Linked DNA regions of Synechococcus elongatus PCC 6301. The protein of the gene in region 2 binds, or shares a complex with, the protein of the main gene of each other region. Links are inferred from orthologs where the notes say so. Each region holds a gene or a part of one and is shown on either strand. Other genes may lie near its edges. The genes, in order: tsaB and tsaD.

Evidence for each region.
Region 1: the proteins of tsaD (region 2) and tsaB are in contact, whole or in part, in a solved structure (PDB 4WQ4), measured with the Escherichia coli proteins. The link is inferred for Synechococcus elongatus PCC 6301 from one-to-one orthologs.

Annotation. Positions count from the first base shown.
Region 1 is NC_006576.1:100,716-116,485, reverse strand. What follows is about bases 6,092-9,050. They hold tsaB (tRNA (adenosine(37)-N6)-threonylcarbamoyltransferase complex dimerization subunit type 1 TsaB), read right to left. Parts: upstream 7,902-9,050; coding sequence 7,281-7,901; downstream 6,092-7,280. Other genes in these bases: SYC_RS00485 (di-heme oxidoredictase family protein), read right to left, coding at 8,398-9,050; SYC_RS00490 (Ycf34 family protein), read right to left, coding at 8,010-8,267; SYC_RS00500 (YdcF family protein), read right to left, coding at 6,651-7,217; SYC_RS00505 (lysophospholipid acyltransferase family protein), read left to right, coding at 6,092-6,671. Outside these bases: SYC_RS00535 (hypothetical protein), read left to right, coding at 1-450; DNA repair protein RadA, read right to left, coding at 447-1,883; response regulator transcription factor RpaB, read left to right, coding at 2,088-2,822; phosphate acyltransferase PlsX, read left to right, coding at 2,973-4,013; SYC_RS00515 (beta-ketoacyl-ACP synthase III), read left to right, coding at 4,083-5,090; fabD (ACP S-malonyltransferase), read left to right, coding at 5,144-6,025; more of SYC_RS00505, read left to right, coding at 5,994-6,091; more of SYC_RS00485, read right to left, coding at 9,051-9,291; SYC_RS14115 (di-heme oxidoredictase family protein), read right to left, coding at 9,275-9,757; SYC_RS00480 (iron-regulated protein A), read right to left, coding at 9,761-10,831; SYC_RS00475 (iron uptake porin), read left to right, coding at 11,059-12,693; SYC_RS00470 (hypothetical protein), read left to right, coding at 12,864-13,403; SYC_RS00465 (hypothetical protein), read right to left, coding at 13,425-14,177; SYC_RS00460 (hypothetical protein), read right to left, coding at 14,744-15,253; SYC_RS14200 (YHYH domain-containing protein), read right to left, coding at 15,296-15,370; SYC_RS00455 (tetratricopeptide repeat protein), read right to left, coding at 15,348-15,770. UniProt on the Escherichia coli protein: Required for the formation of a threonylcarbamoyl group on adenosine at position 37 (t(6)A37) in tRNAs that read codons beginning with adenine.
Region 2 is NC_006576.1:339,992-355,591, reverse strand. The notes cover bases 8,462-11,250. They hold tsaD (tRNA (adenosine(37)-N6)-threonylcarbamoyltransferase complex transferase subunit TsaD), read left to right. Parts: upstream 8,462-9,225; coding sequence 9,226-10,275; downstream 10,276-11,250. Other genes in these bases: SYC_RS01545 (metallophosphoesterase family protein), read left to right, coding at 10,344-11,250; SYC_RS01555 (photosystem I reaction center subunit III), read right to left, coding at 8,569-9,048; psaJ (photosystem I reaction center subunit IX), read right to left, coding at 8,462-8,534. Also shown: SYC_RS01600 (HEAT repeat domain-containing protein), read left to right, coding at 1-925; SYC_RS01595 (LysR family transcriptional regulator), read left to right, coding at 916-1,845; SYC_RS13715 (hypothetical protein), read right to left, coding at 1,902-2,057; SYC_RS01590 (Crp/Fnr family transcriptional regulator), read right to left, coding at 2,210-2,905; SYC_RS01585 (ABC transporter ATP-binding protein), read left to right, coding at 3,180-4,451; SYC_RS01580 (AAA-associated domain-containing protein), read left to right, coding at 4,789-5,133; crtH (carotenoid isomerase), read left to right, coding at 5,591-7,105; SYC_RS01570 (hypothetical protein), read left to right, coding at 7,110-7,349; SYC_RS01565 (hypothetical protein), read left to right, coding at 7,339-8,016; more of psaJ, read right to left, coding at 8,409-8,461; more of SYC_RS01545, read left to right, coding at 11,251-11,621; SYC_RS13480 (hypothetical protein), read right to left, coding at 11,728-12,009; SYC_RS01535 (cyclic nucleotide-binding domain-containing protein), read left to right, coding at 12,254-12,643; SYC_RS01530 (aminotransferase class V-fold PLP-dependent enzyme), read right to left, coding at 12,640-13,803; SYC_RS01525 (glutathione S-transferase family protein), read left to right, coding at 13,867-14,421; SYC_RS01520 (chloride channel protein), read left to right, coding at 14,473-15,600.

The DNA.
Region 1 (15,770 bases), 240 kb from region 2 along the record:
CGATCGCTCAGTCTCTTGCTCGTACTGATTGGCGGTCTGATTTTCGGCGCGGGCCCAGCGTTGGCTATCACTCAGCTCAATGTCACCACCGTTGACTATCAACAGTGCCCGGCTGAACTCAATTCAGGAGCTGTCACCAGTGGCGGTAGTAGTCGCCCAGCCACCTGCTACTTGGTGGTGGGCACGCTCAACAACCCCAGCAACAAAACCGTCTACGACGTCGATATCTACGGTCGGGTCTACGACGCGAACGGCGACTCAGTGATGCAAAATCGCACGCGCTTAGGTGAGGTTGAGGAAGTGCCGCCGGGCGATCATCCTTTCGAAATTCGGATCAGCGTTCCGGCCAGCCAACCAGAACCACTGCAACTTAAGCAATTCAAAGCATCGGGCTTCAGCGCCACGGTCCGGACCCAACTGCTAGAAGAACCGGCTGAATCTCGTTTCTAAGAACGATCGCTGCTCGGGGGGGCTTCTTGCAGCGCTAGACCGATCGCATCAACCAAGCGGCTGACCGGCACCAGTTCCAGATCCGACTCGCAGCGCTCCTGTCCCTTGGGTAAGAGCGCTCGTTGAAAGCCGAGCTTGGCAGCCTCCTTGAGGCGCAGTTCAACCTGACTGACAGGGCGCATTTGTCCCCCTAAGCCGATTTCACCAATCAGTACCGTATCGGGCCGCAGGCAGCGATCGCGGAAACTGGCGACAAGAGCGATCGCAATTCCCAAATCCGCAGCGGGTTCAGCCACATTCAGCCCGCCAGCCGAGGCGACGTAGGCATCGAATTTTGACAGCGGCAAACCCAAGCGTTTTTCTAAGACCGCCAAAATTTGCAGCAAGCGGTTGTACTCAATTCCCGTACCAGCACGGCGCGGTGAACTATAGCTACTGGGACTAACGAGGGCTTGCAGCTCGACTAGCAGCGGCCTGGTGCCCTCGCAGGCGACGATCGTAGCTGTACCACTAGTTGCTTGATCACGACTGCCCAGGAACAGCGCTGAGGGATTACCGACCTCTTCCAGACCGCGATCGACCATCTCAAAGATGCCCAGTTCCTGAGACGCTCCAAAGCGGTTCTTGACCGATCGCGGCAGTCGGTGACTGGCAAAGCGATCACCCTCGAAGTAAAGCACCGTATCGACGAGGTGTTCCAACACCTTAGGCCCCGCGATGGCGCCGTCTTTGGTGACATGACCGACGATCAGCAAGGTGATTGTCAGTTGCTTCGCCACGCGCATCAGGGCCGCCGTGCATTCCCGCACTTGGGCGACGGAGCCCGGCGCAGACCCGAGGGCTGGGCTGTAGAGCGCTTGGATACTGTCGATGATGGCAACAGGGGGACGCAGAGTCTCCAGTTCCGCCACGATCGCATCCAGGTCGATTTCCGGCAGTAAATAGAACTGCTGATCCGCCTGATTGGGCGATCGGTGGGCTGCAATCCGCTGCCAGCGCAGCTTGACCTGCTGACCCGATTCCTCGGCACAGACGTAGAGAATTGGCTGCTGTTGGGAGAGAGCCGTGGCGGTCTGCAGCAGCAGTGTTGATTTACCAATGCCCGGATCACCACCAATCAACACCAAAGAACCCGGCACTAACCCCCCACCGAGAACCCGATCGAACTCGCCAGAACCTGAGGCAATCCGCTGCTGACTGACATCCGCGATCGCACTGAGGGGCTGGGCAGCAACCGCTTGGGGTGGGGCTTCAGCTAAGCGATCGCGGCGTTGTCGGGAAGGTAAGACGGTCGCGATCGCCGTCTTAGCCGTTGGCGCGATTGCTTCCTCCACGAGGCTATTCCAGCTTTCGCAGGCGGGACAGCGGCCGACGTAACGCGGTGCACGATGGCCGCAGTTTTGACATACATATTCGCTTCGCGATCGCGCCATTCGTTACAAACCTTTAAATAATTTTGACAATTTTTTGTGTTGTAACGGATTGCTTAAAGTCAATGACGGTAACCTTTCTGACGATGACGAAACGATAAGAAATACGATTATCCTGTTATTGATTTGCAGGTTCACTGTCATTTTGCTGCGCCATTCGCTTTTGGCGAATCTGAGTCAACCGACGACCTTTGAGAGAGGCCAATCTTGGAAAATCGCAAGGAAAAAATCCTCGTTGTCGACGATGAAGCGAGCATCCGGCGGATTCTTGAAACTCGGTTGGCGATGATTGGTTACGAAGTTGTCACCGCAGCCGACGGCGAAGAAGCCCTCATCACCTTCCGCAATGCTACGCCGGATCTCGTGGTGCTCGATGTGATGATGCCCAAGCTCGATGGCTATGGCGTTTGCCAAGAGCTGCGCAAAGAGTCGGACGTTCCGATCATCATGCTGACAGCCTTGGGCGATGTGGCCGATCGCATTACGGGGCTTGAGTTGGGAGCTGATGACTACGTCGTCAAACCCTTCTCGCCTAAGGAACTAAAAGCGCGAGTCCGCTCGGTGCTGCGTCGGGTCGAAAAAAGCGGTGCTAATGGCATCCCCAGTTCGGGCGTCATCCAGATCAACAGCATCCGCATCGACACCAATAAGCGCCAAGTCTACAAAGGCGATGAGCGCATCCGTCTGACGGGCATGGAGTTCAGTTTGTTGGAACTGCTGGTCAGCCGCTCCGGTGAACCTTTTAGCCGCGCCGAAATCCTGCAAGAGGTCTGGGGCTATACCCCCGAGCGCCACGTCGATACCCGCGTAGTCGATGTCCACATCTCGCGGCTGCGCGCCAAATTGGAAGACGATCCGGGCAACCCTGAGCTCATTCTGACGGCCCGAGGAACCGGCTACCTCTTCCAACGCATCGTTGAACCGGGCGAAGAAGGGCGTTAGAGCAGCCAGCGCCGGCAGCGATCGTCGCGCTCATAGTCAGGGGATGGGGCGCTGCTTCGTCGAGTGCAGCCATCGATCCCCGTTATTCTTGTGATTCAGGCGCAGACAAAGGGTCTGATAAAATCCGGTGAGATTCAGGGACGTAAGCCGATGACGCGTGCGCGGATCGCGGTGGACGCAATGGGCGGCGATTTCGCCCCCGAGGAAATTGTGAAAGGGGCTTTGCGCGCCCAAGAAGAACTCCAGGCCGATGTGATTTTAGTGGGCGATCCCGATCGTCTGCGGGCGATTTGCCAAGATCATGCGCCCCATCTACAGGTGCGGATTGAGGCTGCTGAAGAAGCGATCGCGATGGAAGACGCGGCGGTGTCGGTGCGCAGCCGTCCCCGTGCTTCGATCAACGTCGCCATGGATCTGGTCAAGGCGGGCGAAGCGGATGCCGTGATTTCTGCAGGGCATTCTGGCGCTGTCATGGCCTCTGCGCTGCTGCGGTTGGGGCGGATTCGTGGAATTGATCGCCCCGCGATCGGTGCCTTGCTACCAACGGTAATCCCAGGCAAACCCGTGCTGGTCTTGGATGTCGGCGCTAACGTCGATTGCAAGCCCCGCTTTCTCGAGCAGTTTGCAGTCATGGGCTCAATCTACAGCCGCGATGTCTTGGGGCAAGCGAACCCGCGGGTCGGCTTGGTCAACATCGGCGAAGAAGATTCCAAGGGCAACGAGCTTGCCCTCGCTAGCCACCAGCTGCTGCGCAACAACCCGCGCATTTGCTTTGTCGGCAATGCCGAGGGGCGCGATGTGCTCTCAGGCCAGTTTGATGTGGTGGTCTGCGATGGTTTTGTCGGCAACGTCTTGTTGAAATTTGCCGAAGCGGTTGGCAGCGTTTTCCTCGAAATTATTCGCGACGAACTGCCACGTGGCATGCGGGGCAAAGTGGGATCGACTCTGCTGCGCCGCAACCTGCGCCGAATTAAACAGCGGCTTGACCATGCTGAGCATGGGGGGGCGCTGCTTTTGGGTGTGAACGGCATTTGCATCATTAGCCATGGCAGCTCCAAGGCACCCTCGATTTACAGCGCCATTCGCTTGGCCGTCGAAGCTGCTGAAAACCGCGTCATTGACCATCTCCACCAGATTCAAGAGCCGCCTTCTCCAGCAGCTGACCTGGTGACTGAGCCAGTGGTGAGCTAGGCGATCGCTGTTCGATCGTCCCCTCTCTTGTGATTTACTGAAGACTCCGGCATGTGACGGAGTGTTAATTTGACTCGACCTGGCGTTGGCGTTGCAATCACTGGCAGTGGGTCCGCTGTTCCTTCTACAACCCTCAGTAATGACCAACTCTCCCAGTTGGTTGAAACCTCGGATGAATGGATCCGAAGCCGGACTGGGATTGGTCAGCGCCGAGTCGCACAGCCTCAAATTGAAAGTCTCTCTTCCTTGGCGGCGGCGGCAGGTCAGTCAGCTCTCGAAGCTGCAGGGCTAGAAGCGACATCGGTTGATTTGATTTTGCTGGCGACGTCAACCCCCGACGATCTGTTCGGCAGTGCCTGCCAAGTGCAAGCCGCCTTGGGCGCGACCCAAGCCGTAGCCTTTGACCTGACCGCTGCTTGTTCCGGCTTCTTGTTTGCCCTCGTAACCGGCGCTCAGTTTATCCGCAGTGGAGCCTACCGCACCGTTTTGGTGATTGGGGCGGATGTGCTGTCGCGCTGGACAGACTGGAGCGATCGCCGCACCTGTGTGCTGTTTGGGGATGGCGCCGGGGCCGTTGTTCTGCAGGCCAGCGAGATTGATCAACTGCTCGGCTTTGAAATGCGCAGTGATGGCAGCCTCAACGGCTGTTTGACCCTGGCTTATCAAGCTGATAACCAGTCGCTGCTCTCGGATATTGAGATTGCTCAGGGCACTTATCAGCCGGTAGCAATGAATGGCCAAGAGGTCTATCGTTTTGCGGTGAAGCGGGTTCCCGAGATCCTCGAGAAGACGCTGTTCCACGCCGGGATCGATCGCCAAGAAGTCGATTGGTTACTGCTACACCAGGCCAACCAACGCATTCTCGATGCAGTCGCCGATCGCCTTGATATTTCCCGTGATCGCGTACTTAGCAACTTGGTGAACTACGGCAATACCTCCTCCGCCACGATCCCCTTGGTTTTGGATGAGGCCGTCAAAGCTGGGAAGATTCAATCGGGCGACTTAATCGCTGCTTCAGGGTTTGGAGCAGGGTTGAGCTGGGGCGCAGCGCTGTTCCGTTGGGGCACGGTGGTTTAGCCACGGATTGCCAGCAAATAGACGTTGAGACAGAGAGGAGTTGAGCGATCGCTATGGCTAAAACGGTGTGGGTGTTTCCGGGGCAAGGATCTCAGGCAACGGGAATGGGCGTTGACCTGCAGGATTGGCCAGAAGCTCAACAGCGTTTGGCCGAAGCTGAGGCGCTTCTCGGATGGTCGGTGCTGGAGCGCTGCCAAGCCGATTTAGAAACGCTGTCGCAGACGATTAACACGCAGCCCTGTCTCTACGTGCTGGAGGCGATTCTGAGTGATCGCTTGAAGCAACAGGGTGAGCAGCCTGATGCTGTCGCTGGCCACAGCCTTGGCGAATATTCAGCCCTCTACACCGCAGGTGTCTTTAACTTCGCGACGGGGCTGCAACTGGTTCAGAAACGGGCAGAACTGATGCAGGCCGCTTCCGGTGGCAAGATGGCCGCTCTAATTGGCTTTGATGCTGAGGCACTAGCGGCAGCGATCGCCAACACCGAAGGCGTAGTGCTCGCCAATGACAATAGCGCCGCCCAAGTTGTGATTTCTGGAACTCCAGCAGCGGTCGACGCGATCTTGGCAGCCGTCAAGAGTAAACGGGCTGTCCCCCTGACAGTCTCCGGGGCATTCCACTCGCCGTTTATGGCTGAGGCGGCAACGACGTTTGCGGCCACCCTGGCAGCAGTGGATTTTCAGGATGCGCAGGTCCCTGTGCTTTCAAATGTCAGCGCGACTCCTAGCACCGATGCTGCTGTGCTCAAGCAAAACCTGTTGCAACAGATGACAGGCTCGGTGCGCTGGCGCGAAACCTGTCTGGCAATCGAAGCCCTGGGCGTTGAAGAACTGGTTGAAGTTGGTCCCGGTAAGGTCCTGACGGGCTTGATGAAACGGACTTGTCCTGCAATCGGATTGCGCAATGTTGGAACAGCAGCAGACCTCACGGTCTAATCTTCTGGCTCGCCGCGATCGCGAACCCTTCAACTCGCTGCTGCTCTACCACCTGTTCAAGTGGTCGGTGGTCAGCCCCATGCTGCACCTCTACTTCCGGGGACGGATTTACGGGGCGGGTAATGTCCCGCGATCGGGGCCGCTGATTGTGGTCAGTAACCATGCCAGCGATTTCGACCCGCCGATTGTCTCCAACTGTGTGCGGCGACCCGTCGCTTTCATGGCAAAAGAGGAGCTGTTTCGCGTTCCTGTCTTAGCGCAGGCGATCCGTCTCTACGGTGCCTATCCAGTCCGGCGGGGCAGCAGCGATCGCAAGGCCCTACAAGCGGCGATCGCGGCAGTGGAATCCGGCTGGGCAACCGGTGTCTTTCTGGAAGGGACACGCACTCGCGATGCTCGCATTCACCAGCCCAAGCTGGGGGCAGCGCTGGTAGCGCTCAAAACGGGGGCACCGCTCTTGCCGGTCAGTCTCTGGGGAACCGAGCGCATTCTCCAACGAGGCTCCTTTTTACCGCGCCCCGTGCCGCTGACGATTCGCATTGGCGAGCCGATCGCACCGCCCCAATCAGGCGATCGCGCGGAACTGGAGCGGGTTACCTTGAGCTGTGCCGCCGCGATTAACCATTTACACAGTCTGGGTCGCTAGCACTTGCGGCCAAGCCTTGCTGAGCCAGAGTTCTGCTTCGGGGCCAAGTAGCACCCAAATAATCGCCCGTCCCCCATCGCGGATGGCTTTGCGCCAAGACTCGGAAGCCCTGTCGAAGGGGACAGGAACTGGCTCAAACGTGATGCCCCGGCTAGCAAAGACAATATTGGCGATCACTAAAGCGCGGCGCATGTGATAGTCCGAGGTCACGAGGTAGACGTGCTGGATGCCCTGCTGCTGAAAGCGATCGGCCAAGCTGGTGAAGTTGCTGAGGGTGTCGGTGGCCTGGTAGTCCAAATGTAGGCGTGACCGAGGGACGCCTGCTTGACCAAACACCCATTCGGCATATTCAGGATTGGAGCCCGAGGACACCCAAATCGGTAGATCGGGGTGAGTTTGGGCCAGCTCAGCTGCAAATTGCTCCCGCTGCGGATCGCCACCCAAAACAAAGATCGCCTGGGGCGATCGCTGGGCGACAGCAACTCGGTTGAGTCCCCAGACCACACCTAGGCTGAGCAAAAGGGTGATCGGTATCAGACGATGCATGAGCTTGTCAGACGCAAAGCAGAAACGGCTGTACCTTAGCACTGCTACACAGTCTTCGACAGCCTAGCCTGCCGTGATGGTTACTGGATGCTGGCCGTAGTAGGGCAAAGCAGAAGACCAATCAGGGCGATCGCCCCGTTGCCACTGGCGTTCTGCGATCGCGAGGAGATCCGTCACCGTGGTTGCGATCGCGGCATCTGCTCGGCAATCTTCCTGTCCCCAACTGGCCAATCGCTCAGTCCAGGCCACTGGTTCGTAGACCTGCTCTGCTTCTAGGGCAACGGGAATGCCATCCTGACAGCCATACAGTGCGCCAATCAACTGACCCCGCTGGGCATCCATCGACACGGCAATCGCTTGGTTCTGCCCTGTTTGTCGCCATTGGGCGGCAGCCAACCCCGCCAAGGTTGAGAGGCCAAAGAGAGGGATTTCTAATTGTTGAGCCAAGGTGCGGGCTGTGACAACGCCAATTCGCGTTCCCGTAAAGCCGCCCGGCCCATAGGCAACAGCTAGAAAGTCTAAATCTGTCCAACGATGCGGAGCAATAAAGTCTTGTAGGTGCTGCAGTAGGACCGCTGCTGTATCGCGACCAACCTCCCAAGTCTGCCCCAGCGGAAGCTCAGCTCCTTGACTGAGCGCTAGCCCCAAGGTGGGGGTGGAAGTATGAATCGCCAGACCCAGCACTGTTTTCCCCTGCGATCGCTGTCTTTTCCTTTCCGATCATCGCAGGACAGTCGCGATCGCTGCTAGCCAGAGTGCGGCCTTGAGCTTCAGTGTTTGTTCAACGGTGGCTCAGGTGGGAATCAATTCCCCCGGACGCAGCCGCGCCCAACGCCCGCGATCGGCAACGAAACTCTCGCAACTCACCACATCCCACTCCATCTCAATGTGGTCGTGGGAGTCATCCGCCATCCGAATGTTGACGTTGATCGTGGGTGACTTGGGCTCGAAATCTGGCTGATCGGTGAGGTGCTGCTGTTGGTGTTGGGTCTCAACCTCATGGTAGGTCCGACACCGATCGACCAACGCACAGTGAATGCAAATACACATCGCCTAAGTCCTCAGGCAACTTGCCCCTACCTTAGCCCAGCCTTTTCAACTCTGGAGAAACCACTACAACAAGATTTTTAAGTAATGGGAGTTGAATATGGCCGCTGCCGGACTGGGGTCGATCGCCTGCTCAGAGTTGCTTGAGAAATCGTTCTAGGCGTTTGCGATCGCGGGCAGAGGCTGTCCGGAACCATTCGCGCGCTAACTCAGCTTCACCGCCGTGCCAGAGAATCGCTTCCGCGATCGTGCGGGCTCGGCCGTCATGCAGATACGTTGCTCCGGGCAAGACGGTTTGGCTCAGTCCCAGTCCCCAGAGCGGTGCTGTTCGCCATTCCTGTCCGTTAGCTAAAAACTCAGGTCGCTGATCAGCGAGACCCGGGCCTAAATCGTGCAGCAGGAGGTCGGTATAGGGGGCAAAGGTCTGTTCTGAGAGTGCCGCGATCGCAGATCGGCCTGTCTTCAGTTTCGGGAGATGACAAGCGGCACAGCCAGCGTCTTGGAACAAGGCAAACCCTTGTCGAAATTGGCGATCGTCAATGCGCAACGGTGCCGGGACGGCGAGGGTTTGCGTATAGAAGGTCGTGGCTGTCAGGGTTTGAGCATCGATATCCTGATGGCCATTAGCATCGGGAAATAGCGGATTGCTGACACCCATATCGTGGGCATAGGCAGCTGCATTTTGCTGCTGGAGCGTGGGCTGACCCGCTTTCCAGCCAAAGCGCCCGATCGCCTGTTTTTGTTGCGCAATGTCCCAAACCTGATTGAGACGACCAGAAATGCCATCGTGATTGCGATCCTCTGGATCTGCGATCGCGGCTAAAACCTCCTCTGGCACGGCTTCAAGGAGACCCCGGCCAAATACTGGCGGGGGCAACCGAAGCGAGACTTGAATGCTTGGATCGAGGGCTTTGCCTGTGCCGTCCAGCAGCTGAATCTGGGGCCGCCGCAGCGAGTAGGAGCGACCGTCTGCGTAGCGACCAAACACTTCCTCCCACGTCAGCTGAAAACTACCGAGCGGCGGCACTCCTGGAATGCTGTGATCCTGCAGTTGGCTCCCTAGCCCTGGAACGGGAATGGCGCCCTCCGGGCTGTTCTGGTGTCCCTCGGTCTGGCGGCAAACTGAGACGGGCTAGAAGTTGTCCGGCTTGCGGCTGCCCCCGACCATCGCGAATGTGACACCCCAGACAAGACTGATTGTTGAAATGGGGGCCAAGTCCGGCGTTGAAGGTTGCTGGGGCTGGAATAAAGACATCCGCAAAGCGACGATCGCCCTGTCGATGTTCAGCAGCCTGCTGAGGATTCAGCCCTGGCGCGGGTTGCGAGTAGGCTCGGGCACTACGGTTATGGATTGTCGTTGCACCGCCTGCTGCAACTGATTCTGGCGCCATCCACCACCAGCCCAGAACGAGGCTCAGAATTAACCCGAGTCCAGCCCAGCTCAGTCGAGAGCGTTTGATCCAGCGTCGTTGGGGAATCCCTGGGAGAGTCATCAGCTACTGAACCAGCGGGAGAACTTGACGCTCTAGGGTGTCGCTGACTGCTGCGATCGCAGTTTGAGCCGTGAGGACAGCCACTTTGCCTCTTGGGCTGGCAAGGTTGGTTTCAATCGGTTCAGGAATAGCCCAAAGGGCTTGGCGGGCAGTTGCAAATTGCTGATCGAGTTGCTGAGCGATCACTGGATGTTGTTGCTGTAAACGCTGTTGCAGACTTCCTGCCGCGACCCCATCAGACCGCTGACCGCGATAGACATTCCAAGCGCCAGTCCAGTTGTTGCGCAGGTCAGACAGAGTATTGCGGCTAACAAAACTTTCAAAGCGATCGGGTTCTTGAGTCTCGAGTGGCCCGCCGATCTTTTCGCTGGCGACCTCTGAGAGGCTATCAACCAGGCCTTGAACAATCTCGGTTCCCGCAGCATTCAGGGTGGGATAGGCCGAATCTGTCGAGCCAGCGCTGAGCAAAACTGAGCGATAGGCAGGCTGATCACTCGCTTGTTGCCAACGGGTGACCAACCCCTGTGCTTGCTTGGTAAGGTCCGTCGCCAAGATCACAAGATGCTGGCGATCGCTCAGCGTCGGTTCCGTTGCGGCAAACAACAACTCCTCGATCGCGTGGAAGCCCTTACGGCTATCTTCCCGTTGCTCCACTGGCTGAGCTGCGGCAGTTTTCAAGCCTTGGCGATCGATAGGCCAGGTGTCCATTGCCCCATCAAACCCTTCGCTATCCGCTGGCCCAAAAGCAAAACATTCAGTCTGCTCCCAGCGATCGCGGGCGACCCGCCAGGCTTGTCGAGCCGCCTCCAAATTGGCAGCAGTCGGTGCCTGCTGATAGGTTTGGAGGGCTTGTTCCAGCTGAGTTGCGCCAGCAGCAACGCTGACATAGCTAGGAACGACAACCTGATCGACAAATCCTTGAATGGTCTGATTGGTAATCAATGCCTGGGTTTGACCACAGGCAGAGAAGAGCGTTGCAACTCCGGCGCAGCCCAGGCCGATCGCAGTCCTACGCAGCGGGAGCACAAACCAAGTGTTTAAACCTTGCCTGACCTGAGAGCCTGTCACGATCACCAGCCACTACGACCGAACAACCTCTCACTAAAGCGATCACTCGCGGGCAAGGAAGTGTGGCATCACACTCCACGTAGGCTCCACTACTTCCCTGGTGAATCGGTGTCTCGCAAGCTTGGCCATAGCAACGTCAGAAACAGAGCTAGGCCATGAGTTACGGAAGAAAAGTAGTCAATTGACACTCTTAAAAATGAGAATAATAATTATTTTTAGAAAGAGGAGTGAGTATGCACGTACCTGCAGCCCTTTGGATGGGAACAGGACTTTGGTTGGGGCTAGCACCAGCCACGATCGCCTTTGACGCCAGCACAATCCGACAGGTGAATGCGATCGCCAATGAAGATTTACCCGCAGCCCAAGTCACTTCAATCACCCAACTGAGTGACGTTCGCCCGACTGATTGGGCCTATCAAGCACTGCAGTCCTTGGTTGAACGCTACGGCTGCATCGTTGGTTATCCCGATCGCACCTATCGCGGGAGCCGCGCTCTGACTCGCTATGAATTTGCAGCGGGTTTGAACGCCTGTCTCGACAAAGTGATTGAATTTGCCGCCTCCAAAGAAGACCTCGACACCCTCAAAAAGCTGACAGAAGAGTTTCAGTCTGAGCTAGCAACCCTGCGCGGCCGCGTCGATGGACTCGAAGCACGGGTCACGGAACTCGAAGCCACTCAGTTTTCAACCACGACCAAACTGCAAGGCGACGTACTGTTCAGCCTCGATCGCGCCTTTGGTCCCAGTGGCTTGGATACCGGCACCTCTTTCTCACAGCGGGTTGGTCTAGATTTCAACACCAGCTTCACTGGTAAAGACCTGCTCAAAACCCGCCTCGAAACCAACAGCATTACCTCACCTGGCCTGCGTGATCTGAATGGGTTTGCTGCGGGCGCAGGCATCCCGAGTCCCGGGGCAGCCTTGGCCTACGACAATGCGGCAACAGGAGCAGACCCCAACTTCACGCTCAACACCCTGATTTATCAGTTTCCGGTTGGCTCTGTGAACTTCACGGTTGGCACCTCCAACGTGCAAGTCGATGATGTGTTCTCCACCAACGGCTCCTTCTACGCCCCCGAATTGTCTTACTTCTTCAACAATCCAGTGCCGGGTATCTACAACGATGCCGACACCTCAAACTCTGCTGGGGCTGGCTTCAATTGGCAAATCAATCCCAACTTCAATCTTGGGTTGGCCTACATCAACCAACAGGGGCCGACTTCTGGCCAGAACTTAGAGGCCGATCCAACGGCTGGGGTCTTTGGAGCCGACTCACAAACCACGGCGCAACTGGCCTTCAAAAATGATGATGGTACCTTCATCGGGGCCTTGGCCTATGCCTATCGCAAAGGACCAGCCTTTGATCCTGTCAATCCTGATGGCGTCGGCTTACCGGCTCAGTTTGGCGGGGTCTCCTATGGCACAGTGCGATCGCTGATTGGACCCTCCAATTCACCAACGGATCTGATCAGTAGCAACAACATCGGTTTGAGCCTAGGGTGGGCAGTCAGTGAGAACTTTACGATCAGTGGTTCCTATGGCATCAGCTTTCTCAGTGGTTCAGCAGGGAGCTCGACGGTTCAGTCATGGAATATCGGCTTGACCTTCCCGAACCTATTTGCGGATGGCAATGAATTGGGCTTGGCAATCGGTCAAATTCCCTACGTCACCAGTGATAGCCGAGGTGCAGCTTTTGCCGATAGTGGGCCATTTGCCTTTGAGGTCTATTACAAGCTGCAACTGACTGACAATATCGCCATCACGCCTGCCCTCTATGCTGTCACGAATGCAGGGGGCGGACTCACCCTTGGGAACCTTGCGAATGGCGACTATTGGGTGCCAGTACTCAAGACCGAGTTCTTGTTCTAGTTCATTGAGCTGATCTGCAGCCGTCCAGAAGATCGCCTTTTGCTAGTCTGGACGGTGCGACTTCAGCTATTGTTGTGGCGATCGCTGACTGCAAGACTCAGACAGTTTCGTGAAGACATTACTATTACCTATTGTTAAATGGGATAGGAACGGCTGATTAGGTTGTCAAGGTGAACAGAGTTGCGATTTTTGGCAATGCTGGCGGCGGAAAATCAGCGCTTAGTCGGCGTTTGGCGGCAATCACTGGCTTACCTCTCCACACCTTGGACAAGATTAAGTATCAGCCAGGGGGTGTTGAACTTCCCTTAGCGGCCTACCAACAGGTGCATCAGGAAATTTTAGAGACAGATTGCTGGATTATTGATGGTTTTGGATCACTAGATACACTCTGGCCTCGTCTCGACCAAGCTGATACACTCGTGTACATTGACCTACCACTCTGGCGACATTTTTGGTGGGTAACAAAGCGTTGGATAGGGGGCTACTTTCAAGCGCCAAAAGGCTGGCCTGAGGACAGTCCTTTATTTAAAAGCTCAATGAGTAGCTACCGCGTTCTTTGGCTTTGCCACCAGCGATTAACACCTCAATATCGAGAGTATATTGAGACAGCTCGAACAAACCGCAAAGTCTACCATTTGCGATCGCCTCAACAAATCAACCAATTTTTGAGGGAAATTGCACAAGAATTTAGTGATGACAATAAAATTTGATCGCTCGATTATAGTTCAGCGCTAGTCCTTAAATAGCTGAATATATATCCGTTCCAGTCGTGCTACTAATGGATGCTTCAAAAATCGCGACAAGACAGATCCTGGATTCTTCCATTTGAAAACAAAGATTGAATTACGAACATCGCGACCTGCTTGACGGAAGCATTGGAGATCGCGATCGGCTTGAGAGGTGCCATCATGATAGACCGCGATCGCAGATTGAGGACGACCTAGCAACCCCAATCTATCGGCTAAATCGATTGTGGCAGGGCAACTCATTCGGTAGATTTGTACATCCACATGATCACAATTCCGCGCTAGAAACTCCGAAAATTGATTCGGTTGAAAAGAGCACCAAAGCTGCTTCTTGCCAATCATTTGGCGCAGCTGACTGAAGCTCACAATGGGATCAGCAAAAAAGTGATCATCCACTTGCAACGCAGCATAGCCATTGAGAGAGCTAGCATGTTTGAGTCGCTGGAGAGTGGGACGCTGAACCCAGGCGACTGACTTCATATTCTGTAGAGAGGCACGCCAAGCAACCCAACGTAGCAGCAGTGGGGGCAGGCTATCCGCATGGACGAGCAGCGTATCGGCTCCTTCGATGCGCATTTCTTTCAGTTCTGCATCGAGCCGTCCCGTGGCAGTAAAGAGAATGACCGCATACTGATCGATCCACCAGCCATCAGCAGCGATTGCAGGTCTAGCGAACAGGCTAGTCGCGAAGCAGCTTGTGAGCACCATCAATAGCCAACGACGAGAGTGCAAAGCCAAGCTTCTATCCCTAGAGTGAATTATAGTTTTTATAATTATCGCACCTAGGTCTTTTTGGACAATAGATTGATCAAGAAAGTCAAAAAATCTGGTTTAAGGGCGATCGCTTTTCTCATCGAGATTATCTTGCTAGCCTACTAGGACAAGATTCAGATCGCTTCGAGCCAGCACTGACAGCTTGATGGGCATTTTATTTATTCCATTGACTAAGAGCAGGCAATAAGTCACTCGATATTGGCCTACGATAGTCAAAGTATTATTTTGCATTTTCAGCTACGGCCGATGCATGAAGGTTACTATTATTAATACTGAAAAGCTATCGCTAAAACTGATTCCTTGACCTTCATTCAGTCAATCAAAAAACAACTGTAGCGACTGAGAATTAAACCTTTAACTCAAGTGTATTTATATCCTTTGCCGTGACAGATTTTACGATCGCTCAGGTAGGATTACGATCCGATCGTTCAAGGTCTGAAAATCTGTCGATTGAACACTGTTAGTTGTCAAGGCCTCTCCCCATTTGCTGGAAGAGAGGCAGAGGCTACCGTAGTAGCTCAGTATGAAAATTACTTCATCGCTGGAACGTCTACAGTCACTTTGGCAATGACAGGTTGACCATTAACCGTAATTACATTGTGTTGATTGCTGGTCAATTCCACCATGAGAGTCTGCTTCCCGGCTGGGAGCGAAGCCAAGTGATACCAAGGTCCGTAAAGTCTCGCAATCTTTTTCCCATTAAGGAACAAATGGGCATGCCCGGAATCAACTCGATTTGTTTTGTCAAGTTCCTCGGGGGCAAACTGGAAGTTAGTGGTAGTTAGCCGGAGATTCCAACCACTTTTGCGGTCGCGTTCAACCACTAAATTGACAGTCGGTTGTGGAGTGCCTGTTGGCACCGCCAAGCTGCCATGGGAATGGCCAGCCCCGCTTTGATGTTGATGATTCTGGTGCTGATGATTTTGAGCATCAGCCAGTCGCCAAACAGCGGTTTGAGGTAGGGCAAGAGCAGCCGTTGGAATTGCCAAAGGAAGCAGGAGCACCGCTGTTTTCAGGGTGCTCAGGGTCGGAAGCATCATTGAAGCTAATCAGCAAAGATCAAAACGACTCTATTGTCAGGCCTAGTGGCAGTGATATTCGCCGGTGCGACGATCGTGATGACACTGATTGACATCAGCATTGTTGGAATGCGCGATCGCAGCAGAACTCCAACTCGTTAAGAGGACTGCGATCGTGGCAGTTCGCCAAATCCATTGCATAGGTTACAGCTCCAGGCCAGTTCTTGGATTGTAGGCGAGGAGCCTGGGCGACGAGGCTGGACTGTTGCTGCCAGTGTTGCAGAAGCTGACGGGCTCGATCGAGTTGGACCGTTGCTCCAGCTTGTGCAAAGGCATCACAGGCTTGTCGTAAATCAGCGATCGCGGCTTGCGGCTGATGCAATTGCCAGTAAGCCAAGGCCCGCAAATATCGAGCCCGCGCGGCGCTGGGCTGGAGTTCTAGGGCTTGGCTGCAGGCACTAACCGCTGGGCCCGGCTGGGCGCGGTGTAACTCACCCATGCAGCGATCGGTGTGTAGATCGACAGCAGCGCCGATCTC
Region 2 (15,600 bases):
CTGCCAAGCGATACCTGATGACTGGCAGACGCAGTGGTTATTGGCTCACCTTTGCAGTCTCTGGCAGCACGATCGCATCCCCGCTGTTTTGCAAGCCCTGACCGAGTTATGTCGGGATGGTTTGGTCAAAACAGAAATTTATAAAGCTTGGCTGGCCCAGGGGTCGAATGCAACTGACATCATTCAAGCGGCCCTAGCCGACTTAGCTGAACGGACTTGGCTACTACCGGCCTTAGCCAGCAGTCAGGATCCGGCTCTGCTAACGCAACTCCGGGATTTGAGTAGCGATCCTGATCCTCAATGGCGATCGCAGGCAGCTACCGCCTTGGGGGCGGCGCGGGACTCTAGCAGTCGCCTGCATCTTCAACAGCTCTGCTTGGATCCCGATCCTCAAGTGCGCCGCGCGGCCTTGGAAGCGGTGCGGAGTTCGGAATTATTTACGGTGCGTGAACGGCTGGCGATCTTTCGGGCAGGTGCGGAGGATCATGACTCCAGCATTGTGCAGGTGGCAGTTTGGGGAATTGCCGCGATCGCGACGCCAGAAGCATGGGATTACTTGGTTGCGATCGCGATGCAATCGGGTCGGGGTCGCACCGAAGCGCTGGCCGCCCTGGCCGATGCTCGCACAACAGAAGCCTTGACTCGCTTGTCCCGCCTGACGACAACGGCTTGGACAACGGCCGATTGGCAAGCCTGTCTCCGTTCCCTGGGGCAGCACCCCCACAAACGAGCGGCAACCTTGTTGCTGCTGCGGTGGTTGCCCAACTGCCCGCGCCCGGCCGATTGCCTCTATAGCCTCAAGCAGCTCGATGACCGTAGCGCGTTGTCGCAATTGCGATCGCTGCTGAATACCCCTGCGGATGAACCCCTGCTGACGGCGGTGCGAACGCTGATTAAGGAGTGGGAAGGGTCGCCATGCGCCTAGAACAGCTCCAAGCCGCGCTGCGGGTGGCGGAAACCGGAAGTTTTCAAGAAGCAGCCCAAAAAGTCGGCTGTAATCAATCCACGATCAGTCGCCAAGTCAAGGGATTGGAAGATGAGCTAGGGATTGCCCTGTTTCGGCGTCAGGGGCGGATGAAACTGACGGCAGCAGGTGAGCGTTTACTGCCACGGCTGCGTCGCATTTGCCAAGAGTGGCAAACCGCTTGCACTGAAATTGAAGAGTTGCTGACGGGGCGTCAAACCGAATTATGCATGGCGATCGCAGACTCGATCGGCGGCTGCTATCTGCCCGCTGTCCTCAACCGGTTTCAGCAGCAGTGGCCCTCCATTCATTTGCGCGTAAGTACCCTTGGCAGCGATCGCGCGCTGAAAGTGCTGCGGGATGGCTTGATTGATTTGGCGATCGTGATGGACTCGCCCACTTTGACCACTAGTGCCGGTCTCGTGGTGGATTTGCTGCTCGAAGAGGAAGTGCAGGTTCTGCTCTCCGTTGATCATCCTCTTGCTGACCAAAAGGCGATCGCGTGGGAGCAACTCAGTCATGTCCCCCAAGTTGTCTTTAAGGATGGCTACGGGATGCAGCGCTTGGTCGAGCAGCGCTTTCGAGAGTTGGGGTTAGAGCTGAATAGTTGTCTCGAACTCAACTCCCTTGACAGCTTTCGGGGGGTGGTGCGAGAAGGCTACTGGCTGGCGCTGTTACCGCAAGCCGCCTTGGTCGATGCCCGACATGATCCGCGCCTTGTGATTCGCCCTACTGCAGAACCGCGCCTGACTCGTCGCATCAAGCTGGTCATTCCTGAGGAGCAACTCAGTCTGCCGCCGGTGCGCCATTTTCGTCAGCTCTGCCGCGAAGCGATGACCGCTGAATTATGTGATTTTAAGACGTTGAGCCAACTGTTCTAGCTCGGTGCGATCGCGTCGAAACCGAGTCCGTCCTTGTGGTGTGATCGCTATCTGGATTAGCTGCTGGGCCGTTGGGCGACGGGCAATCCTGGAGCGATCGGCAGTGGCGATGGCGGCAGAGTCATCAACTGTGACAGCAACAATAGAGCGGCGGTACAAAGACCACTGTTCACCAATACTGCGGTCCGAGTGATGGGAGTGGGTGCAGCCATGGTCGAGTGCAGAGCAAGCCTGCTGAGTGCGGGTTGCTTCTAGCCTGCGGCGGCGATCGTCCCAATGCTGTGCGCTGGATCAGGGGCGCTTGTGAGATCGATCACAGTAGCGTTGATGGGCTGCCTGCGATCGCTTTAGCAGCAAGGCTCGATCAGGAAGCACTCTCCGCGCGGAGGCCATAGCGCCTCAAGAGCTGCACAGACAGCTGCCACGGATCGGACTTGCGAACGAGGAAACCCCGCTTTTCTAGGGTGCTCAACTCCCGAGAGGCGGTCTCCCGTGCCATCCCGGCCAAACTCCCAACAATGCTGACGTTGATCAGGGGGACGGGTTGCCAAGCGCTGGTCGTCTGGGGGAGTGCTGCTTTTTGGGCCAGACAATCCAAGGCCTCAACCACACGGGCAGTGGCATCCTCACTGCGATAGGCAAAGCGACGATTGGTCTCCAAAAGTCGTCGTGCCAACCCCTGGGCTAGACGCAGACCGAGCTGCGGTTCAACCTGCAAGGCTTGGCTCAAGGGCGTAGATTGCAGATGAATCACTTGCAACGCTGTGAGCGCAGTGACTTCTGCGGTTCGGGCCTCGAAACCCAGCGCCCGCAGTTCGCCAAACAACTCCCCTGCCCCTAGTAGTCCCACAATGACTTCATCGCCGCCGGAGCTCGCGATCGCGACTTTGGCAATCCCTGCTGTGATCAAGTAGTAACCATCACTCCAGTCATGTTCCAGAAGCACCGCTTGGCCTGCTGGATAGTGTCGCGGGCGACTGGCTTGGGTCAGCCGAGCGAGTTGTTCGGCTGAGAGATTGGCAAAGAGAGGATGCTGCTGAACTGCCGAAGAATCTGCCATGCCAACTATCGCGATCGCAACGCCAGACTGATGGGCTGACCCTGCTGCTCGGTGAATCCTGCTGGGGTCAAGCTCACGACTGTTCTCGCATCATCCTTACGGTGGCTCTCCCGGATGTCAATCAATGTTGCTGGCTAAGGCATCAGTCCCCACTGCGATCGCTGCAGCAGGGGCTGGGTCGAGAAGCAAGGAGAGCTGCGGTAAACTCAACCCCACAGCTGGTTGGCGAGTGATAGGCAATACCTCTATGGATCCTGTGCTGGAATTGGAGGCTGTGAGCAAATGCTTCCAGCGCTACAGGCATCCCCGTGATCGCCTTTGGGAATTGCTATTTCCTCGTACCTCCCGGGTGCAGACCTTCCAAGCACTGGAAAACATTAGTTTGCAGGTAGAGCCCGGTCGCACAATAGGCATTGTTGGCCGCAATGGCGCGGGCAAAAGCACCCTACTGCAGATTGTGGCAGGAACCCTGACCCCTAGTAGTGGCCGGGTCAAGGTGCGTGGCCGTGTAGCAGCGCTGTTGGGGCTGGGCAGTGGGTTCAATCCAGAATTTACCGGCCGCCAGAATGTCTTTTTCAATGGGCAGTTGCTCGGCCTGACCCCCCAAGAAATTCGCGATCGCTTTGCTGAGATCGTTGCCTTTGCCGAAATTGGTGACTTCCTAGATCAGCCGGTCAAAACCTACTCCAGCAGCATGATGGTGCGGTTGGCTTTTTCGGTAGTGGCTCACCTTGATCCGGAGTTGTTGATTGTTGATGAAGCGTTAGCGGTTGGTGATGCCCGCTTTCAAGCCCGCTGTATGAAGCGAATTCGCGAACTGAAGGAAAAGGGCACCACGATTCTGTTTGTCTCCCACGACGCCAACGCTGTGCGGATGCTTTGTGATGAAGCAGTTCTGCTGGAGGGCGGCCGGATTCTAGAGCGAGGCAATCCCAATTGGGTGCTGAATCACTACAACCAACTGTTGGGGCTGGAGGATCGGGACAACTATCGACCGCTGGCGCAGGAAACCCAACAGGCCGGTCTCTGCTATGTCGAGCAGGCCGCTCATCCCAATCGCCATGGCAATGGCCGCGCCACGATTTCGAAAGCTTGGCTCAGCGGCTCAGGTCTGCAGGCTGATAAGGTGCTCCAAGGCGGTGACCTGACCCTCACTTTCCAATTGCAAATTCATCAGGATTTACCTGATGCCCTGATTGGTCTATCGATTCGCAATCTATACGGGGTTGTGATCTATGGAACCAACAATCTACAGCTCGAGAAACGACCGAAGGCTTTGGCTGCTGGTAGTTCTCCGGAGTTGAGTTTTCGCTGGCGAAACCAACTTAATGCGGGGGTTTACACTATCAGCATTGCAATCACCAGTGAAGATTGCGAGGTTTACGACTGGATTGATGAGGCGCTGGTGTTTGAGGTGGTTAATGATCGCTTCTGTGAAGGGGTGATTGACCTGGGGGCTGACCTGCACTGGATTAGCGAGTTTTCTTCTCCGGCCGCGATCGCAACATCTCGCGATTCTCTGGGCTCAACATCACCCTCGAGTTAAGCCATCATGAGAGAGTGGTTGTGTTAGCCAATAGCGACAGGAGAACCATTCCAATAGGGCTTTATTGATCCTGATCAGTTCCAAGAATCATTGCTACCGTCATTCAGAGCAAGTGACTTGCAGAGTCATGCAAGGAAGCTGGGAATTGGATGTGGATTAAGTCGTGCTTTCAGAGAAACTCCCACAATAAAAACTCAACGTATTCCAAGGATCTGACAGCGATTGAAGGTCAAACATAACTGACGCGCAAACTTCAGCCTGTCGCATAATTCCTAAACTTGCGAAGCGTTTGCAACTGGAAGTCGATGATTGATTGCCACTCATTGATGCGGCCGTGATGTTGCAGTTTGCCGAGCTTGAGCAGGGTCAAGTGCAATTGACGGCGATCGGCAAAGACTTTGCTGCAACAACGATCCTGCCCATTAAGAAGCGATTTCGGCAACAGGTGCTGCAGCACAGTTCTGGGATCAGCAGCATCGTGCAAACCCTGCGCGAGCGTCGCAGCTACTCGCTGCAAACCGGCTTCTTCCTGAACTTGTGGGAAAATCAGTCTCCTCGACTAGGGGCCAAACAGCAGTTCACTACTGCGGTGGACTGGGGGTGCTACGTAGAACTGTTCGAGTATGACTCGCGGGAAGAGCGGCTCTTGCTGACAGATGGGCGTGGCTGCCTTGAGGGCTGATCGGCCGAAGCGGTGGATGCTGATTCTGATTTTTAGTGACGGACTGAACCCCAACCGAAGCCAAGGCTTCTCGTCCCACGGTGGTTAGGACGGTAGACCTAATCTGTAGCTTTTGCCAAACGCAACAGTTTTTCAATAATTGATAATCCCTCTTGGCGATCGCTCGACCATCCCAGCGAGTAACTACGCAGCGATCGCGTTATTCGTCAAGGATTCTAGGTAACTTATCAGAAGGTGATCGCAACCTGGTCAGCGCTTGATCAATTTATTTATTGAGAATCTATTGCATTAAATAGCAGTTCGCCCTACAGTAGTGGGCGACGTGTTCTCTTCTCCTCTTGGGCACACAGCCAAGCAGGATCGGCATTTGGGGCGGCGGTGGGTCGCCCTTTTTTTCTGCGTTGGGGCCGAGGCTGAGCGGGCTACACTCAGAAATCGAACCTGTTTGACACCTGCTATGACTGCTGCGATCGCTGCACCCGCCTACGACGCCATCGTGATTGGCTCGGGCATTGGCGGACTCGTGACGGCAACCCAGCTCGCAGCCAAAGGCGCAAAGGTTTTGGTGCTCGAGCGCTATCTGATTCCGGGCGGAAGTGCGGGCTGGTTCGAGCGGGAAGGCTATCGCTTCGATTTCGGCGCATCGATAATCTTTGGCTTTGGCGATCCCGGCACGACTAATTTGCTGACTCCCCCCTTGGCCGATGTTGGGCAAGCGCTGGAAACTATCCCCGATCCGGTGCAGATTCATTACCACTTGCCGAACCAGCTCGATCTCAAGGTGCATCGGGACTACGAAGCTTTCCTACAAGAACTGATCGCCCAGTTCCCCCAGGAAGCGGAGGGAATTCGTCGTTTTTACGACGAGTGTTGGCAGGTGTTCAACTGCCTTAATGCGATGCCACTACTGTCGCTCGAGGAACCGAAGTATCTGTTCAATGTCTTCCTGCAACACCCTTTGGCCTGCTTGGGCCTGGTCAAATATCTGCCCCAGAATGTTGGTGATATTGCACGGCGCTACATTCGCAATCCCGATCTGCTGAAGTTCATCGACATGGAGTGCTACTGCTGGTCGGTGGTGCCTGCCACGATGACACCGATGATCAATGCTGGTATGGTCTTTAGCGATCGCCACTACGGCGGAATTAACTATCCCAAGGGCGGTGTTGGCCGCATTGCTGAAAAGCTGGTGGCCGGTCTGGAAGCTAAGGGCAGCAGCATCCGCTATAAAGCCCGAGTCACCCGCATTCTTACCGAAAAGGGTCGAGCGATCGGCGTGGAATTGGCGGATGGTGAAAAACTCTACGCGAAGCGAATTATCTCCAACGCCACCCGCTGGAATACCTTTGGCGAACTGCTACCGCCACAACAAGAACCCGCTCAGGAACAGCGCTGGCAACAACGCTATCGCCAGTCGCCCAGTTTCCTCAGTCTTCATCTCGGAGTCAAAGCCGATTTGCTGCCAGCTGGCACAGAATGCCACCACATCCTGCTGGAAAATTGGGATGAATTGGAAGTGGAACAAGGCACAATCTTTGTCTCGATTCCGACCCTGCTCGATCCCTCTTTAGCTCCGCCCGATCGCCACATTATTCACACCTTCACGCCCAGCTGGTTGGGTGAATGGGATAACCTCAGCCCCAGTGAATACCGCGATCGCAAGGCAGCAGCGGCCGCAAAACTGATTCAGCGATTGGAGGCGATCTTCCCGGGATTAAGCAGCGCGATCGACTATCAAGAAGTCGGTACGCCCCGCACCCATCGCCGCTTTTTGGGTCGGCAAAACGGCACCTATGGGCCAATTCCGCGTCGTAAATTGGCAGGCTTGCTGGGGATGCCCTTCAATCGCACCGCAATTCCTGGTTTGTACTGCGTCGGCGACAGCACTTTCCCCGGTCAGGGACTAAACGCAGTGGCTTTCTCAGGTTACGCCTGTGGCCACCGGGTCGCCGCTGACTTGGGTTTGGTCTAAGGCAATGGATTTAGACAGCGATGCGCTAGGACGCTACATCAGTGCAACTGAGGGAGTCGGCAAACCTTGGTTGTTGTTGCAGTTGCGTCTGAAAAAGCTGCAAGACGATCGCGATTGCATGGAACCCGCCGCTTATGAAGCTGCGATCGCGGAATTGCACCAAGAGCTGATGGGTCTGGGTGAATGGTGGGTGGGCCGTGAGGCTGAAGTCTTTGGTGGAGAGCGATCGCACAATGACGACTGAATTTTTGCCAGAGCAACGGGTTTATCGCATTTCGCCCTTGATTCGCGGCACGTTATTGCTGCTCTACCTAGCGCTCACCAGTCCCCTCGCGAGCTTAGCGGAAGTGACGGAAGCACCTGTTTCCCCTCGCTGGCTGCAAGTGGGTTTAGCGATCGGCTTTGTCCTGGTCTACGCCGCCCTCAGTGAACAGGTCGAAGTTAGCTCTGCAGGGATTCAAGTCCGCTATCCCACCTGGTGCCGTTGGTTCCTACGGCGGCAGTGGCAGTTGCCTTGGGAAGCGATCGCTCGCATCCAACCGCGATCGACTGGACAGGGTGGATTGGTTTACTACCTGATTGATCAGCAAGGCCAAGGCTACTTATTGCCAATGCGCATTGCTGGGTTTGCGGAACTCACCCGCCTGCTGCAAGCGCGAACAACGATTGATATGCGCGATGTGCGCCCCCTCTCCCAACCTTGGATGTACATTATTCTGCTAGTCCTGACGCTGCTGCTCTTGCTGGTCGATGTCTGGGTGGTTTGGGTGGCGCTGCCCGATTGGTCAGGGGCGATCGCGACCCGAAGACTGCAATCAACAGGCGATCGGTCAGGGAGTTTCAGGAATCAAATTTTTTTTGAAATCCTCGGGAACTTTGGGGGATCGCCACCGTCCTTAACGGTCAGATAGGCTCTAAGCCGAACAGCGAGGAAGTGGAAGAGGGAAGCATTGCTTCCCTCATTTATTTTGAGCAGGCGTCACCAGTCGCTCGAAATGCGGGCACTCACTGCCGCTGTTCCGAACTGGTGCGATCGCCTTCCATCTCACCAGCGGCGATCGAGATCTAAGGGCGATCGTAGATTGATCTCATGGATTGTGCTGCTGGCTACGTTTCCTTAGCAGCCATTGTTTCAGTTGAGACAGTCCCAGAGGATGCCCATCTTCACGAACCGTCCTAACTTGATTAGAGACTGCCATAAGTTCTTTGTGCATGCCCCTTGAACAACAAGTCCATAAACGAAAACCGGGCTCAGTCATAGACTCAACCCGGTTCTAAGTGTCACTTGATTTCTGACGCTTTCCTAGAGGGGATGGAAGAGCAAATCAGGGAAGAAGCGATTGAATTCAATCAGGATGCCAGCAGTAATCGCAAACCAAATCGTTGCGAGAATTGGGGCAGAAGATAGATAACGTTTGAGACCATCCATGGCTAGCATTCAGCTCCGTAAAACGACAGAAATCTTAGCGGGGCGAGACGGTGATTTCGTCTGCTTTCGCAAGTAGCTTACCGCTGCTGAACTCTTGGAACGCTGCCAAGGGCCAAGCAAAACCAGTCAAGGAAAACTTGACGGCCAAGGGCACATCGATCACGATTTCTTTGCCTGCAGCATCTTTGTCAGACTTGATGGCTTGCAGGTAGGAACGACCCACCCAGCCAATCCAGCCGGCGATGTAGAGGAACAGCAAGCTGGGGATGATGAAATCACCCGCGTGATCGAGGCGGCCATCCACGATCAGGTGGGGCAGACCATCCGCGCCGCAAAGGGCTTGGGAGTAGTTTTCGAAGCGGGCTTTCGCCTGGGGAGTTGCAGCGGCTTCAGCCCGTTGGATGAAACGGGGGGACTCGCTACAGGGCGTTAGGCCGGCAACATCAGCCGAAGCCTGGGGAGCAAAGCCCAGCCACAGACAGGCGGCGAGCACGACAGCAAACAGTCGACGCATGAACTGGCTTCCTTCGAGAAGTGACGACAGAACAGTCGCATTGGGAGCCGCGATCGATAAGAGCGATCGAACTCCGACCAGCAGTACAAAAACTCGAAGACGAGCGCCAAGCACTCGTTTCCGAATAGAATCAATCCCGAAGCTTCGGGAAAGCTTTATCAGGAACCGTATCAGTTGATGACAACCGTTTTAGCAGTTGAAACAAGTTGTGATGAAACAGCGGTGGCGATCGTAAAGGATCGTCACATTCTCAGCAGCATTGTCAGTTCGCAGATTGATCTGCACCGTCGCTACGGCGGAGTTGTGCCGGAAATGGCGGCGCGGCAGCATCTAGAAACCGTCAATCCCGCGATCGCGCTCGCCCTCTCTGAGGCAGGCCTTGATTGGTCGGCGATCGATGGGATTGCAGCGACGGTTGCACCCGGTTTAGTCGGCGCTCTACTAGTTGGCACTATGGCTGCTAAGACACTGGCGCTGCTGCACAACAAACCGTTTTTGGGCGTTCATCACCTCGAAGGTCATATTTTCGCGGCCTATTTACAGGAGCCCTCCTTGGAGCCGCCGTTCCTGTCGCTGCTGGTTTCGGGCGGGCACACCAGCCTGATTCGAGTCGATGGCTGTGGCCAATACCGAACCCTTGGGCAAACCCGCGATGATGCGGCCGGTGAAGCCTTTGATAAAGTCGCCCGACTGATGGGCTTGGGCTATCCCGGTGGGCCCGTGATCGATCGCCTCGCAGCCAATGGCAATCCCAAAGCGTTTCCGCTGCCAGAAGGCCAAATTTCCCTGCCGGGTGGGGGGTATCACCCCTACGACTGCAGCTTTAGTGGTCTCAAAACAGCAATGTTGCGGCTTTGCGATCGCCTGCGGGCAGAATCTGAAGACCTTCCGATCGCGGATCTGGCAGCCAGCTTCCAAGCGACAGTGGCTCGCAGCCTGACCAAACGAGCGATCGCAGCAGCCTTGGATGAGGGGTTAACCACGATCGCCGTGGGGGGCGGGGTTGCAGCTAATCGCGGTCTGCGCGAACAACTGGGCAAAGCGGCAGCTGAGCATGGCATCACAACGCTCTTTCCGCCGCTTTCGCTCTGTACCGACAACGCTGCCATGATTGCCTGTGCGGCAGCGGCTCACCTCGCAGTGGGCGATCGCTCGGATCTAAGCCTGACCGTGCGATCGCGCTTGCCCCTAGAAGCTGTGGCTGAGCTCTATCAGCGGTCCGCCTAGGTGCCCTAGGCCCTCAGCAATGCAAGAGCGATCGCCGTTAAACTGCTGGCTGGAAGTCTGGCGATGATATGGCGCGTTTTCTGCATCTAGCGGATGTTCATTTAGGCTTCGATCGCTACAACAATCCCAAGCGCACCACCGACTTCTTTCACGCTCTCGAAGATGCGCTCGTTCGCTATGCGATTGACCCTAAGGTCGATTTTGTGGTGATTGCCGGCGATTTGTTCGAACACAAAGTGGTGCAGCCGGCCATTCTCAGTCAGGCGTTGCTGGTGCTAGACCTGCTGAAGAAAGCTGAGATCCCCGCGATCGCGATCGAGGGAAACCATGATCATCGGCCCTACGGTAGCCGTAGTAGTTGGCTCCGCTACCTCGCCGAATGGTATGGCCTGATTTTGCTGGAGCCAGAAGCGAGTGTTGCCGAAGGCGATAACCGCTATCAACCCTGGGATCCCGAAACCCACACTGGCAGCTACATCGACCTCGACTGCGGCGTGCGGATCCTGGGCTCCTGTTGGTATGGCTCCGCCGCTCCGCAGATGATTCGTCTTTTGGCTGCGGATATTCGCGCTTTACCGCCTGGCCCTGAACATACCGTGATGCTGTTTCATCACGGCGTGGAAGGCCAGATCGCCCGCTATAGCGGCGCCTTGCGCTACGAGGATTTGTTGCCCCTGCGTGAAGCGGGCGTGAACTACCTCGCGCTTGGCCATATTCATAAGTATTACGAGCTAGAAAACTGGGTCTTTAATCCCGGTTCGGTGGAAGCGAACAGTATTGCCGAAGGCCAGGATCAAGCGCCTCGGGGCGTGCTGTCGGTGGAATTGAAGTCAGGCCAGAAGCAACCGCAAGTCACTTTGCAACGGGACTATCTGCAGCGGCCTATAGTCCGTTTGCGTCTTGAAACGCGCGTAGATTGGTCACCCGCAGACTTGGAAGCCGCCGCGATCGCAACGGTTGAGCAGGCGATTGCCACCGGAACTACGCAAGAAGCAATCGTTGAGCTGCGAATCAGTGGCTCTGTGGCCTTCCCGCGCTCAGAGTTCGATACGCGATCGCTGCAAGCGCAGCTTCACCAACAAAGTCGGGCGCTGATTTTTAACCTGCGCTACGACGTCAGCGGTCGGGAATTTGCCTCACCCGTGCTGTTGAGTGAACAGGTCACCCCTGAGGCAATCGAGGCTAGCGTCTTTGCCGATCAATTGGCGGAGCATCAGGCCTACCGCGATCGCTGCGACCAGCTCACGCCTGTCCTGCAAGACCTCAAAGACCGCTCGCTCCGAGGCGAAGAAGCCGCAGACCTCTACCGATTCTTGGAAACCGCGATTGCCGCCAGCTTGACTTGAGATCTCTGGTGGCAGTAGCGATCGCAGCAAGTCTGACTAGCCGACGTTGATCGCTGCCCAGAAATATCCTGATCAATCTGAGATCACACCCGCAGAATCAGTCGAGTCAGTCGTCGGCTTGCAGATCAGCCAGCGGCTGCACATTACGCAACTGCTGCTGAACGTCATCGATCGCATCGCTGAGCTGAGCAATCTTGTCCTCGAGGCCGCGCCGAGTGCTATCGATTGGACCTTCTGGATCACGATCGTCGTCACCGTCCCGTTCTGCACCCGCATTCAGCGCTGCAGCGGAGCGTTGGCTGAGGGCTACTCCCAAGACGCCGCCGAGAATGCCGCCAAAGACAGCACCCAAAAGGAAGCCGCCTGCGAAACGATTGGGTTGGCTCATGGTGGGTTGCGGGTGAGGGACAGTTCACTGTTCATTCTGAAGGGCAGTTGCCGGCGCCTGCAAGAACGCTGATCACATCGCGATCGCTTGGCAAACGGTGTCGTTGATCACAGCGACTTGGAATGCGTTAGGTTAACCCTTAGGTTAAGAACCGTTTAAGAGCTTTTCTGCGAACACCATTTTTGGCGATGCTGATAAGTCTCTCTAGCTCTTTCCACTGCTAACCCGGGGAGGGGGAATGCCCATGTTTGCACCTGCATCGACCGTCAAAGCACTCCAACGTGACGCGGAAGATCTTTTGATTCCAGCAGGGAGTGTCATCTTTTCGGAGGGAGAGGCTGCCGCAGAAATGTATGGCATTCTTGCCGGTGAGGTAGAGCTCAAGGTGGGCGATCGCACCGTTGAAGTCCTGCAAGCAGGTGATGTTTTTGGGGAAGGTGCTCTCGTCCAAGCCCAGAAGTTTCGCGCCACCACTGCGATCGCGCGTCAAGACTGCCGACTGGCTCGTCTCGACCGCCGGCGCTTCCTGTTTGCCATCCAAGAAACACCGACCTTTGCGCTGGATGTGATCCGGAGCTTCTCGCGGCGGCTGCGGGCGCTGAAGAATGCAAAGCTAACTACAGCGAGTCACTAGATCTGGGCGATCGCGGCAACTAGCGACTCCAACTCAGTTTCCAAAGTCAGGTAGTGACAGCAGGCCCGGAGACAATCTGGGCCGACCAAACTGCGAATTTGCAGTCCTTGGCCTTCCAGGTGGCTAACGATTTTGAACGGGGACTGAGAGCTATCGATTTGAAACGAAATCAGCCCAGCTTGTGGCAGTGTGGTTGCGAGGCAGCGCACCTTTGGTAATGCCTGTAACGACTGCCAGAGCCACTGGGCCAGTTGGCGGCTGCGATTGTAGCGATCCTCAATCGTCCCGTAATCAGCTTGTTGGGCGATCGCAGCACTCAGACCCGCATAGAGCGGATAAGCCGAGGTCGCAATTTCGTAGCGACGACCATCACTTTTAGAGCGAATCGGTCGGCCCTGGGTATTCTTTTCGACCCCTCGCCAGCCCAACCAAGTCGGCAGAGAAGTGGCGCGGGACTCCGGTCGACTGTAGAGACCACCCACTCCTTCGGGGCCACAGAGCCACTTATGGCCGGTGAAGGCGTAGAAATCGACTCCAGTAGCGGGCAGATCTAGCGGCAACAGCCCTACCGATTGCGCTCCGTCGACCAAAAGCAGGCAGTCCTGACGGTGCGCTTGTTCGGCGATCGCGGCGAGGGGCAGAACTGTGCCGTAATTCCAGAGGACGTGACTGATCGCAGCGAGTCGCGTTCGGGAGTTGAGTTGCGCTGCAAACGCTTCAGTTAAATCCTGACCGGCGACAACAGCAGCCTGCAACGGCCAAATATCCAGCTCTACGCCAAAGCGTTGGGCGATCGCCTGTGCGGTAGCGATGACGCTGGGATGCTCGCAGTCGGTGATCAAAAGGCGATCGCCGGCCTGCCAATCCACCCCCCAGAGCGCAATGTTGCAGCCGACCGAGACATTTTCAGTCAGGGTGATGTTCTCGGACTGGGTCTGAAGCAGCGCTGCCAGATCCGTTCGCAGGCGATCGCTAATCTGCTCGACTCGCTGACCAGTTGCCAGGGAAAAAGGTCCAAGCTGCTGACTATCGGCGAAAGCAGTTTGAATCGCTGTCAACGCTGCCGTTGAGAGCGGCCCCTGTCCGCCGTAGTTGAAATAGGCCTTGTTTTGGAGCGCTGGGAATTGCTGGCGGTGGGTGAGTAAGCGATCGCGGGTCATCAGTTAGCAGGATGCAGGTTTCTTCACCGTAGAGTGGAAACGACCCTCTCGTGAACGCGACCCATGCTGAAGCTGTACGGCAGCGCTCGCACCCGCGCTTCTCTTGTTGCCTGGTACCTCGAAGAACTCGGTCAGCCCTACGAATCTGTTGCCGTCGATATGGCAGCAGGTGAGCATCGGCAACCGACCTTTTTGTCACTCAATCCCTTTGGCAAAGTGCCAGCTCTGGTCGACGACGCATTCACCCTTTGGGAATCTGGTGCGATTTTGCTCTACCTCGCTGAAAAATTTGGCGAGCTGCAGACCCCGCAAGACCGCGCGATCGCAGCGCAGTGGGTGTTGTTTGCCAATGCGACGCTGGGCCCTGGCCTGTTTGTAGAAGCCAACCGCGCCAAAGAAGCGCCGCGGTTGCTGGGGAGCCTCAATACCCTGCTCAGTCAGCGTGAGTATCTGGTGAGCGATCGCCTCAGTGTTTCAGATGTCGCCGTGGGTTCCTATCTGGCCTACGTGCCGATGTTCTTCCCGGACTTCGACCTCAGTCCCTACCCCGCTGTGCAGGACTACATTCGCCGTCTGACGCAGCGGCCGGCCTACCAACAGTCGATTGGTCGGCGCTAGGAACAGCTCCCATTGCGCTAGACCCGAAGAAGATCCCGGATTGGCTAGGCCATGACGACCCCTCCTCCTGTTGCTGAGATTCCCAATCCGCCTGTCGGGCTGCACTGGAGCAATCCTCTGGTGCGGCTGTTTAGCCCTGAGTCCTACCTACTGCTGCTCGCGGCTGGCGTTGGGCTGAGCACAGGTGCTGCGATCGTAGGCTTCCACTTGCTCTACGAGTCCTTGCATCAAGGGGTGTTTAGCTGGCTCACCAGTACGCTCTCAGCTTGGGGTGGCCATCAAACCCTGGCGCTCATTCCCCTACTGGGCGGTCTGGTGATGGGCGGTCTGATCCTGATTTGGCCGCGTTTTGGGCCAAGTATGACGGGGTTGATTGGCCTAGCGCGTGGGACTGGTGGTGATGAACCGCTGCGGACACCGCAGAAACTTTTTGCCGCATCACTCTCGCTGGCCAGTGGCGCTTCTCTGGGGCCGGAAGGACCGAGTGTGGAGAGTGGCGGCAACTTAGGGCTGGCGATCGCCCGTTGGGCCAAAATGTCGCGCGAGCGGCAGCTGTTGCTGATTGGCGCTGGGGCTGCGGCTGGGATTGCAGCTGGTTTTAATGCCCCGATCGCAGGGGTTTTCTTTGCCTTCGAAGTCGTGCTGGGCACCAGTTTTGCTGGGGCAGCCGTCAGTGCCGTCTTGATTGCGGCCGTCCTGTCGGCGCTGGTTGCGCAAGTGGGGCTAGGAGCACAACCGGCTTTTTCCCTGCCAGACTACGTCGTGCGATCGCCCTTAGAACTGCCGCTCTATCTGGGGCTGGGCGTGCTCGCTAGCTTGGTATCCAGTAGCTACATGGCACTGGTGCAGGTGCTGCAGCAAGCCTTTCGCGGCGAAACCGCGATCGGTGCAGTCTTGGGACGAATTCCGCGATCGCTGCGGCCTGCGTTGGCTGGCTTGATTGTCGGGCTCGTTGCGCTCCAGTTCCCTCAAGTACTGGGCGTCGGCTACGAAACAATTGAGGGGCTACTCAGTGGCATGAGCCTGACGCCCCTAACGTTGGTGCTCTTGCTGATCGGTAAGCTCGGCCTCACGGCGCTCTGTCTAGCCAGTGGCTTTGTGGGCGGGGGCTTTGCTCCCGCGATGTTCCTCGGTGCCGTTTTGGGTAGCTTCTACGGCTGGGTGTTAACGGCTTTTTTC